DNA from 3 places in the Pantoea sp. LS15 genome. Region 1 is predicted to be linked to each of the others. Evidence: predicted binding sites of a transcription regulator. Region 1 holds the regulator's gene; each other region holds the start of a gene.
What was found. The regulator Fur, encoded in region 1, represses iron uptake genes when iron is present. The targets are predictions, from matches to a motif close to ATAATAATGAGAACNACTATCAA.

Region 1 (3,282 bases):
TTAAGCGTGTCGAACTGAAGCTCAACGCCGACGCCGTCGATGCGCTTAACGAGCTGGCTGAGGCGCGTAATATCAGCCGCAGCGAGCTCATTGAAGAGATGTTGATCGCTCAACTTGAGACATTGCGCAGCCAGGCATAAGTCTGAAAATCCCCTTTATCACCTTTTTCATGTAGCACAGAGTGCAGTCCTGCGCGATAGCTGTTTCCGCAGGGTTGCCAGTTCTGCTATTATTGCCCTTATCCGTGGCCGAATTGCGCCACCATACTATTAAGTTTCAAGAGGTTATTTTACTCATGGCAATCATCGGCATTTTCTTCGGCAGTGATACCGGCAATACCGAAAACATCGCAAAAAACATTCAAAAACAGCTCGGTAAAGACGTTGCTGATGTGCATGACATCGCCAAGAGCAGCAAAGAAGATCTCGAAGGCTATGACATTCTGCTGCTGGGTATTCCAACCTGGTACTACGGTGAAGCCCAGTGCGACTGGGATGATTTCTTCCCGACGCTGGAAGAAGTTGATTTCAACGGCAAGCTGGTTGCCCTGTTTGGCTGTGGCGATCAGGAAGACTACGCGGAATATTTCTGTGATGCGCTGGGTACCATCCGCGACATCATTGAGCCAAATGGTGCGGTTATCGTCGGCCACTGGCCAACGGCGGGCTACCACTTTGAAGCCTCTAAAGGCCTGGCTGATGATGATCATTTCGTGGGTCTGGCCATCGACGAAGACCGCCAGCCAGAACTGACCGCAGAACGCGTTGAGAAATGGGTTAAGCAGATCCGTGAAGAACTGCACCTGGATGATATTCTTAACGCTTGATTTTTATCGTGGCGCAACTGCGGTTGCGCCCGAGCCTCAGGTCGTACCGATTAAATTAATTGCTACAATCTTTTAACTTTTTCGCCCAGACCTGTACAATGTCTCCCTGATAAAATGTGGTTTCTATTGAGCAAGTTTGTCGGTGATACCCCATTTTTATAAGCATATTTTGCCTGAGACTTGCTGTTTTCATTTAGACATGGCAGTTCTATAATGAGACGCATTATCCAAGGTGCATTTTCTGTCACTTCCTACAGAAGTGATTCGTTTAGCAACAGGACAGATTCCGCATGACTGACAACAATACCGCATTAAAGAAGGCTGGCCTGAAAGTTACGCTTCCTCGGTTAAAAATCCTTGAAGTGCTTCAGGGTCCAGACAATCACCATGTCAGTGCGGAAGACCTTTATAAACGCCTTATTGACATGGGTGAAGAAATTGGGCTCGCTACCGTCTATCGCGTGCTGAACCAGTTTGATGACGCGGGCATTGTTACCCGTCATAATTTCGAAGGCGGTAAATCTGTATTCGAACTGACCCAGCAACAGCACCACGATCACCTGATCTGCCTCGACTGTGGCAAGGTCATTGAATTTAGCGATGACTCCATCGAAGCGCGTCAGCGTGAAATTGCGGCTCGTCATGGCATCCGCCTGACCAACCACAGCCTGTACCTGTATGGTCACTGTGCTGAAGGTGATTGCCGCGAAGACGATCACGCGCACGACGCTAAATAACTCAAGCTTTCATACTCTGAGCCAGCCGCAAGGTTGGCTTTTTTTTGCCTGCTATTTGACGCAAAAAAGCCCGGTAGCGTTGTGCTACCGGGCATGATGACAGCAAATTATTTGCTGTTGTTACTGCGGATCTCTTTCCAGATCTGGTCGCAACGCTTCGCCACTTCCTGATCGTTTCCGGTTTTACGTGCCTGAATACAGGCCTGGTAATCCATCACGCGAACGTTTTCCTGTGTGGCGAACTGCTCATGTGCCTTCTCTTTCTTCAGCACATTCAGCACACTCTGACAGGCTTCGATCTTCTCCGGTGAACCTTCCGCCGTGTTGATGCAGGCGCTATACGCCTCTTTAAGACGCGAGTCCTCTTTCGGTGCCTGCTCCTGCGCACACCCCACCAGCCCCGCAGCCAGCAACGCGACGATTACGATATTTTTCATCATGTTCAGTCTCCATTAGAAGATGGTGAATGGAGCGATAACCATGAATTTCACGTCACGCTCATCCTGGAAGATGTTGCCGTAACCACCCGCATAGCTTGGAATGTCGGAGTGATTGTCATACTGGGTGAAGTGCAGTTTGAACATCGTGCCTTTGGCGCGGCCGTCCTGCAGGGTATAGATGGCATCCAGGCTGTAAGAAGACTCTTTCAGGCGATAGTTTGGATCGTAGTAAGCATCCGGTGTGGCCATATCTGCAGGTTTTGCATCCCAGGCATAAGCGTACGATGCACCCACCGCCCAGCCAGGCAGATTCCAGTTTTTCAGGTCATACATTGCACCGAAGAACACCGCTTTTTCGCCGTCGGCGTTGAAGTCAGAGCGGTTATCCCACCAGATATCAAGACGACCGTTAGACGATGCATAGGTTGGGGTCATACGCTGCAGGAAGTACCCCTGCTGCCCTTCTGCCTTCACCCATGTTCCTTCCAGGCGCAAATCGACCTGACCGACTTTGTAGCCGAAGGTGAGAGCCTGCAACCACGCGGTGCCGTCATAGATATCATTGACGCCACCATTACTGACTTTGTCGCGCGTACCGTAGAACTGGTAGCTGGTGCTCAGCGGGCTACCCGCGATATCAAATTTATAGCTGGCCTTGGCAAAGTACTGATCGATGTAACCTTGAGCCTGGCCGAATGCCGCCTCAAGTACCAGGTCGTTTTTAAAGTCGTATTTAGCACCCAGTGAATGGAGATAATCTACTTTGGTTTTCTTATCGTTCTGGTAGAACTTGTCCATTTCAATGTGCCATGGTGCTTTGTACTCGTTGGTCCACATATAGGAGAAGCTCAACGCACCTGCATCACCGTAATCAAAGTTGGCACCCGCTTCCGCCCCCTGGTAAGTACCCGGCATAAAGCTCCAGTGTGGTGCTAACAATGTCTGACCGGTTGGCTGAATATAACCACCGCGCGCCCATACCGGGCCGTATTTGAATTTCGCTGCTGCCTTATACAGGCTGATACCGCTTTTATCTCCTGACCAGTCTTCTTTATAGGCTTTATTACTGGAGGAGAATGCGATTTCGTTCGGGTGGGCACTGTCGCCGTTTTCTGCCATTTCAATTGCCGTGAATGCAGCAATATCCAGACCAAACATATCGGCAGCATAACCAGACTGGAAATCCAGATTGGCGTTCCAGGTGGAGTGAGAAAGGTTGGTTTTGTATTTATCTTCAGTGACGTCTTTACGATCACGCTCACGCTGCCAGTAGTAGATC
Region 2 (3,282 bases), on a different contig from region 1:
CCGCAAAGATGGCCAGGCGCGCACCGCAGGACATAAACGGCGCCATCATGATGGTCATCAGACGTTCACGCGGTGCATCCAGGGTACGTGCGCCCATCACCGACGGTACGTTACAGCCGAAGCCAACAATCAGCGGGACGAAGGATTTGCCCGGCAGACCAAGAGCCTGCATCAGACGGTCCATGACAAACGCTGCGCGTGCCATGTAACCGGAATCCTCCAGGAAGGAGAGGAACAGATACATCATGCCGATTTGCGGCACCAGTGGCAGAACGGTGTTGATACCGCCACCGATCCCCTGGGCCAGGAAGATGGTTAGCCATTCCGGGAAGTGCAGGGTGTAACCCACCCACTGAATACCGTGCACGAAGACCGCGACGGAACCCGCATCGAAAATAGGCTGCAGCGCGCCACCGATGTTAATGGCGAGCAGGAACATCACATACATCACCAGCAGGAAGATCGGCAAACCCAGGAAACGGTTAAGCACAATCTTATCTACCGCAGCGGTAAAACGGCTCGGTTCCGCCGTGAGGGCGTTACTGACAACGTCGCAAATCGAGGCGATAGCCTGATAACGTGCATCTGCGATGTGCAGGGCCGGGTCATCCAGCTCGTCGCTAAGACGGGCGATTGTGACATCCAGTTTATCTGCCGCATGCCCGGCGTATGCACGGCTGTAGATATCCCCTTCCAGCATTTGCAGGCCGAGCCACAGACGCTGTTTTGCGGGCATGCTTTTGTCCATTTCCTCTGCCAGCAGACCGGCTTCGCGCAGAAGTGGTTGTGCGTAATGCACCAGCTCAACGTCGCGATTTCCCGCATGACGGTCAATCGCCAGCTTCAGGGCATCAATCCCGCGAGCACGCGTCGACACCAGCGGAACCACCGGGCAACCCAGACGCGCGGAGAGAGCATCGACGTCGATGCGCAGCTTCTGTTTCTCTGCAATGTCGAGCATGTTAAGCGCCACGATGCAGGGAATACCCAGCTCCAGCAGTTGCAGCGTCAGATAGAGGTTACGCTCAAGATTGGAAGCGTCGACCACGTTGATCAGCAGATCCGCGTCGCCGCCAAGAATATAGTGACAGGCAATCTGCTCATCGAGCGAAGTTTGCGACGAAATCGTGGTTAAGGAATAGGTGCCCGGAAGGTCAACCAGTGTGACCTGGTTGTCTGTTGTCGTGAACTGGCCTTCTTTACGCTCAACCGTCACGCCTGCCCAGTTACCCACGCGCTGACGTGCTCCGGTTAACTGGTTAAATAACGTGGTCTTGCCGGAATTCGGATTACCAATTAAGCCAATAGTTAATTTTTTCATTTTAGTAGACTCACTGAAACCGCTGGCTTGTTATTGAGATAAGGCTTCGACTTCTATTAATGCGAGGTCTTTCTTACGCAGCACCAAATTCACGCGGCGGGTTTCGATATGAACGGGATCACCTAACGGGGCAACGCGCACGACCTGGAAAGACGAGCCGGGTAGCATGCCCAGCGACAGCAGCTTTTGCCGATAGGCTGGGCTAATTTCACGGGTAAAACCGGTAATTTTCCATGCACTGTCTGGAGTGAATTGCATAATGCCTGATCCCACGAAGGTTAAATAATCTACTATGCGATGATAATGAGAATAGTTTGTATCAGCAATAATAAAACTGTGACGGAATGTTGTTTGCGGGATTAATTTACGGCCTGTTTGACCTTGCTCAATATTTGCTGAAATGCCTGGAAAACGAAAAGGGGAGTATTTGTTAACGGGGTGATAATTAGTGGTTTAAATATGGCTACACCATATATTTTATTTCCCTGCGGCCTGCTTGCCGGGCGGCACTGCGTTTGCCCGGCCTACAATACTGTATGCCCGGTAAGCGTAGCGCCACCGGGCATTTACGACCTTAGCGTTTTTTACCCATCGCGGCCGCCAGCGCATCCATCATCGCGCTGTTACCTGCAGGCTGCGTATCACGTCCACGCGGTTTCGCGGCTTTAGCGGCCGGGCGCTGCTGCTCGCGACCACCACCATTGCCGCCACGGCGCGCGTTGGTTTCGCCTGGTTGTTCATCCAGACGCATGGTCAGGGCGATACGTTTGCGCTGTAAATCCACTTCCAGCACTTTAACCTTCACGATATCGCCCGCTTTGACCACGGTATGCGGGTCTTCCACGAACTTGTCAGCGAGGGACGAGATATGGACCAGACCATCCTGATGCACACCGATATCCACAAACGCGCCAAAGTTGGTGACGTTGGTCACCGCACCTTCCAGCACCATGCCTGGCAGCAGGTCGTTCATGGTCTCGATACCGTCGGCAAAGGTCGCTGTTTTGAACTCAGGACGTGGATCGCGGCCCGGTTTTTCCAGCTCTTTGATGATGTCAGTGACGGTTGGCACACCAAATTTATCATCGGTGAAATCCGCGGCTTTCAGGTTGCGTAGCGCACTGTTATCTCCCATCAGGTCTTTCAGTGCCTGTTGGGTAGCGGCCAGAATGCGTTCCACCACCGGGTAAGCTTCCGGGTGAACGGTTGAGGCATCCAGCGGGTTATCACCGTGGTTGATGCGCAGGAAGCCCGCACACTGCTCAAAAGCTTTTGGCCCCAGACGGCTCACCTTCAGCAGCTGCTGACGGTTCTGGAACTGACCGTTCTCATCACGCCAGGCGACGATGTTCTGCGCCATCATGCGGGTTAAACCTGCAACACGGGTCAACAGGGGAACGGAGGCGGTGTTCAGATCTACACCGACGGCGTTTACGCAGTCTTCCACCACCGCATCCAGCTTACGTGCGAGCTGAGTCTGGCTTACGTCGTGCTGATACTGGCCCACACCGATGGATTTCGGGTCAATCTTCACCAGCTCTGCCAGCGGATCCTGCAGACGACGAGCGATAGAGACCGCGCCACGCAGAGAAACGTCCAGGTCCGGGAACTCCTGCGCCGCCAGTTCAGATGCGGAATAGACGGATGCCCCCGCTTCACTGACGATCACTTTCTGTGCCGTTACTTTCGGGAATTGTTTCTGCACGTCGAGGTAGAAACGTTCGGTTTCGCGGGATGCCGTACCGTTGCCGATAGCAACCAGCTCCACGTTGTACTTCTCGCACAGTGCCGCCACTGCGACAGCCGCTTTCGCTGCCTGGCCAGTGTGTGGATAGATGGTGTCGGTTGCCACCAGCTTACCGGTGCCGTCAACTACCGCCACTTTTACGCCCGTACGCAGACCCGGATCGAGACCCATGGTGGCGCGAAGGCCAGCCGGGGCGGCCATCAGCAGATCGTGC
Region 3 (3,282 bases), on a different contig from region 1:
TGACGGCGCAGAAGCAAAAATCGCTGCACAGGCTCAGGACGCTGGCGCGTCATCTTACAAAATTACTCAGGCATTCTCTGGTAATCGCGTACACATGACGGCTGAACTGAACAAATAATTCCGCTTTACCGTCGAAAGAGCGCCCCCGGGGCGCTTTTTTTATTGGATCCCCGCCAGGCGCAGCAGCGCCGTCACCACTGCCGCCGCAATGATCACCACAATTAACGGCATTTTGCGCCAGGCCAGAAATACGGCAAACGACACGCCCAGAACGCGAGCCATACCTGCAAAATGTTCCCCTTCATAAAAGGTTGTCGCCAGCGCCACGGAAAAGAGTAAAACCGTTGCCGCGTCAGAAAGCAGCGACTGTGAACGCTCCGACAGTGCCAGCCTGCTGCCGAGCTTTGCGCCACCCAGACGCATCAGATACGTCCCTGCCGATAAGATGGCGATACCCAGAATAAAGAATGTCATGTTTCCCATTATTTTTTCCTCGCCGCCAGGCCCAGTAAAGACAGCAGAACCGGCAAACCGACCGGAGCAAACGGTACGGCAGCCAGCGACAACACTGCGCCGCTGCAGGCACGGATCAGCGTGGTGCGGTTTTTAAAAGCAGGAACCACTAACGCCAGTAAAATGGCCGGGAACACCGCATCCAGCCCGATGGTTTCTGGGTCAGGCAGAAGTTTACCGACCATGGCACCCAGCAGGGCTCCCTGCGGCCAGATAATCGCCACACCTAAACCACATAACCAGTAGGCGGCTTTACGCTGTTCGGGCGTTTTTTGCGACAGGCCGAACACCACGCTTTCATCGTTCATGATGTGACAGCCCAAAAAACTCAAACCACGTTTGCCGACCAGTTCACGTACCGTGACGCCAAACGGCACATGGCGGGCGTTCACCAGCAACCCGGCAGCCGCAGCCGCCAGAGGGTTACCTCCGCTCGCGACAATGCCGATAAACATAAATTCGGACGCACCCGCGAGTACGGTAATGGAAAGCACAAACGGTACCCAGACAGGAAAACCGTAGGCTATCGCCAGCGAGCCGTATGACATCCCGACCACACCAACGGCGAGACAAACCAGGATGATTGCTTTTATCGTGTCGCCTTTGAGGCAAGAGAGATGATGCTTCATACAATTTTAGCCATATCGAACGTGTATCCATTATAATGAACGCAACAGAACAGCTTTTCAAGACGAACGATTCGTTCGATTTATAGAACAAGAGGCCGTTATATGACGCAGCCAATTAGCGTAATCGCCAAAAGTCTGGTGCGAGAACGCCAGCGAACCGGACTTTCACTGGCGGAAATTGCCCGCCGTGCCGGGATCGCTAAATCCACCCTGTCCCAGCTGGAGTCTGGCAATGGCAACCCGAGTCTGGAGACGTTGTGGTCGCTTTGTGTGGCGCTGGATATTCCTTTCGCCCGTTTACTGGAGCCACAACAACCGACCACGCAGGTGATTCGCCGCGGTGAAGGGACCAAAGTGGTCGCCGGGCAGGCTAACTATGAAGCCATTTTACTGGCGGCGTGTCCACCGGGTGCGCGCCGCGATGTTTACCTTCTGATGACTCAACCGGGTGCAGACCGACTCTCTCAGCCGCATCCGCCTGGCTCGGTAGAGCATATTATCGTGACACAGGGGCGGGCACTGGTCGGCCTGATTGACGCGGCGGAAGAGCTGAATGCGGGGGATTACATCTGCTATCCCGCTGATCGTCCGCACATCTTTAAAGCCCTGGAGCCAGACACGTATGCGCTGCTGGTGGCGGAACAGAATTAAATTGCCGAGCAATTCCGTGTTAACCCAATGATAAAAGTAACAATTTCTCCATTACTCAAAAGCAAATAACCTTATAAAAATTACGGCATTGATAATCATTTTCAATATCATTTAATTAACTATAATGAACCAACTGCTTACGCGGCATTAACAGCTGTGCCGCCCGACACTAATGGAGAGGATTATGAGTTATACACTGCCATCCCTGCCGTATGCCTACGACGCACTGGAACCGCATTTCGACAAGCAGACGATGGAAATCCATCACACTAAACACCACCAGACCTATGTGAACAACGCGAATGCGGCGCTGGAAAGCCTGCCAGAGTTCGCTAACCTGTCTGCTGAAGAGCTGATCACCAAACTGGATCAACTGCCAGCGGACAAGAAAACCGTTCTGCGTAACAACGCAGGTGGTCATGCGAACCACAGCCTGTTCTGGAAAGGCCTGAAAACCGGTACTACCCTGCAGGGTGACCTGAAAGCGGCGATCGAGCGTGATTTCGGTTCCGTTGACAACTTCAAAGCGGAATTCGAAAAAGCGGCTGCAACGCGTTTCGGTTCTGGCTGGGCGTGGCTGGTACTGAAAGGTGACAAACTGGCGGTAGTTTCAACGGCCAACCAGGATTCCCCGCTGATGGGTGAAGCCATTTCTGGCGCATCCGGTTTCCCAATCGTGGGCCTGGACGTGTGGGAACACGCTTACTACCTGAAATTCCAGAACCGTCGACCGGACTACATCAAAGCGTTCTGGGACGTTGTTAACTGGGACGAAGCAGCTGCACGTTTTGCTGCTAAAAAATAATCCCTGATATCGGCATTACCCGTTAATTCTTATATGAAGCCTGGTTAATTTCACCAGGCTTTTTTCAAACTTTTTTCCTCGCAACACATCAGATTATTTTTACTTAAATTCTAATTAAGAAAATATCAGCATCTGAGATTTATCTGCATGAATATAATTCGACCTGAAAAATATTCTGGCTGACAGTCGATAACGCTTTAGTTTTCACCTTTTTCAGGTCAATTCTCATGCATGTTAATAAAAAGCTAACAATATGTTTGCAGGTGTTTTTTTATCTGCACTTCACGTTTTGTAATGCCTTCTTGTTTTCGTTTCCTGCACATGCTGAAACAAATCAGAACGTAGAAATCAATACAAAGAGTGGTGAAAATAATATTGCCGGGGTGCTCTCTGGTGCCGGGGCATTATTAAGTCAGGATAATAAAAGTGACGCTATTATAAACTCATTAATTAATAGTGGTTCAGGTAAAGCCACAAATGAAATTCAACAGTGGTTGCAACAATTTGGCACGGCCAGTGTGAATATTGGCCTTGATCAGAACTTCTCGCTGGAGAGTGCGAATCTGGATCTGCTGCTCCCGCTGTATGATGATAAAGGCGGCAATCTATTATTCACACAACTGGGTGGACGACGCGAAGATGACCGTAACCTCTTCAACGTGGGTCTTGGTTATCGTTACTTTG

Region 2: the regulator Fur is predicted to act here: its motif matches at 1,619-1,641, upstream of feoA (ferrous iron transporter A).
Region 3: the regulator Fur is predicted to act here: its motif matches at 1,882-1,904, upstream of sodA (superoxide dismutase [Mn]).

The regions. Positions count from the first base shown of each region.
Region 1 covers NZ_JAAVXA010000021.1:23,454-26,735, reverse strand. The annotation lists gene ybfE (LexA regulated protein) at 1-140, shown strand, start outside; gene fldA (flavodoxin FldA) at 296-826, shown strand; gene fur (ferric iron uptake transcriptional regulator) at 1,117-1,563, shown strand; gene chiQ (ChiQ/YbfN family lipoprotein) at 1,671-2,000, opposite strand; gene chiP (chitoporin ChiP) at 2,016-3,282, opposite strand, start outside.
Region 2 covers NZ_JAAVXA010000011.1:93,589-96,870, forward strand. The annotation lists gene feoB (Fe(2+) transporter permease subunit FeoB) at 1-1,321, opposite strand, end outside; gene feoA (ferrous iron transporter A) at 1,352-1,579, opposite strand; gene HED65_RS16235 (Tex family protein) at 1,896-3,282, opposite strand, start outside.
Region 3 covers NZ_JAAVXA010000020.1:24,458-27,739, reverse strand. The annotation lists gene HED65_RS21040 (YdgH/BhsA/McbA family protein) at 1-118, shown strand, start outside; gene HED65_RS21035 (AzlD domain-containing protein) at 160-483, opposite strand; gene HED65_RS21030 (AzlC family ABC transporter permease) at 483-1,142, opposite strand; gene HED65_RS21025 (helix-turn-helix domain-containing protein) at 1,245-1,793, shown strand; gene sodA (superoxide dismutase [Mn]) at 1,978-2,598, shown strand; gene HED65_RS21015 (Ig-like domain-containing protein) at 2,826-3,282, shown strand, end outside.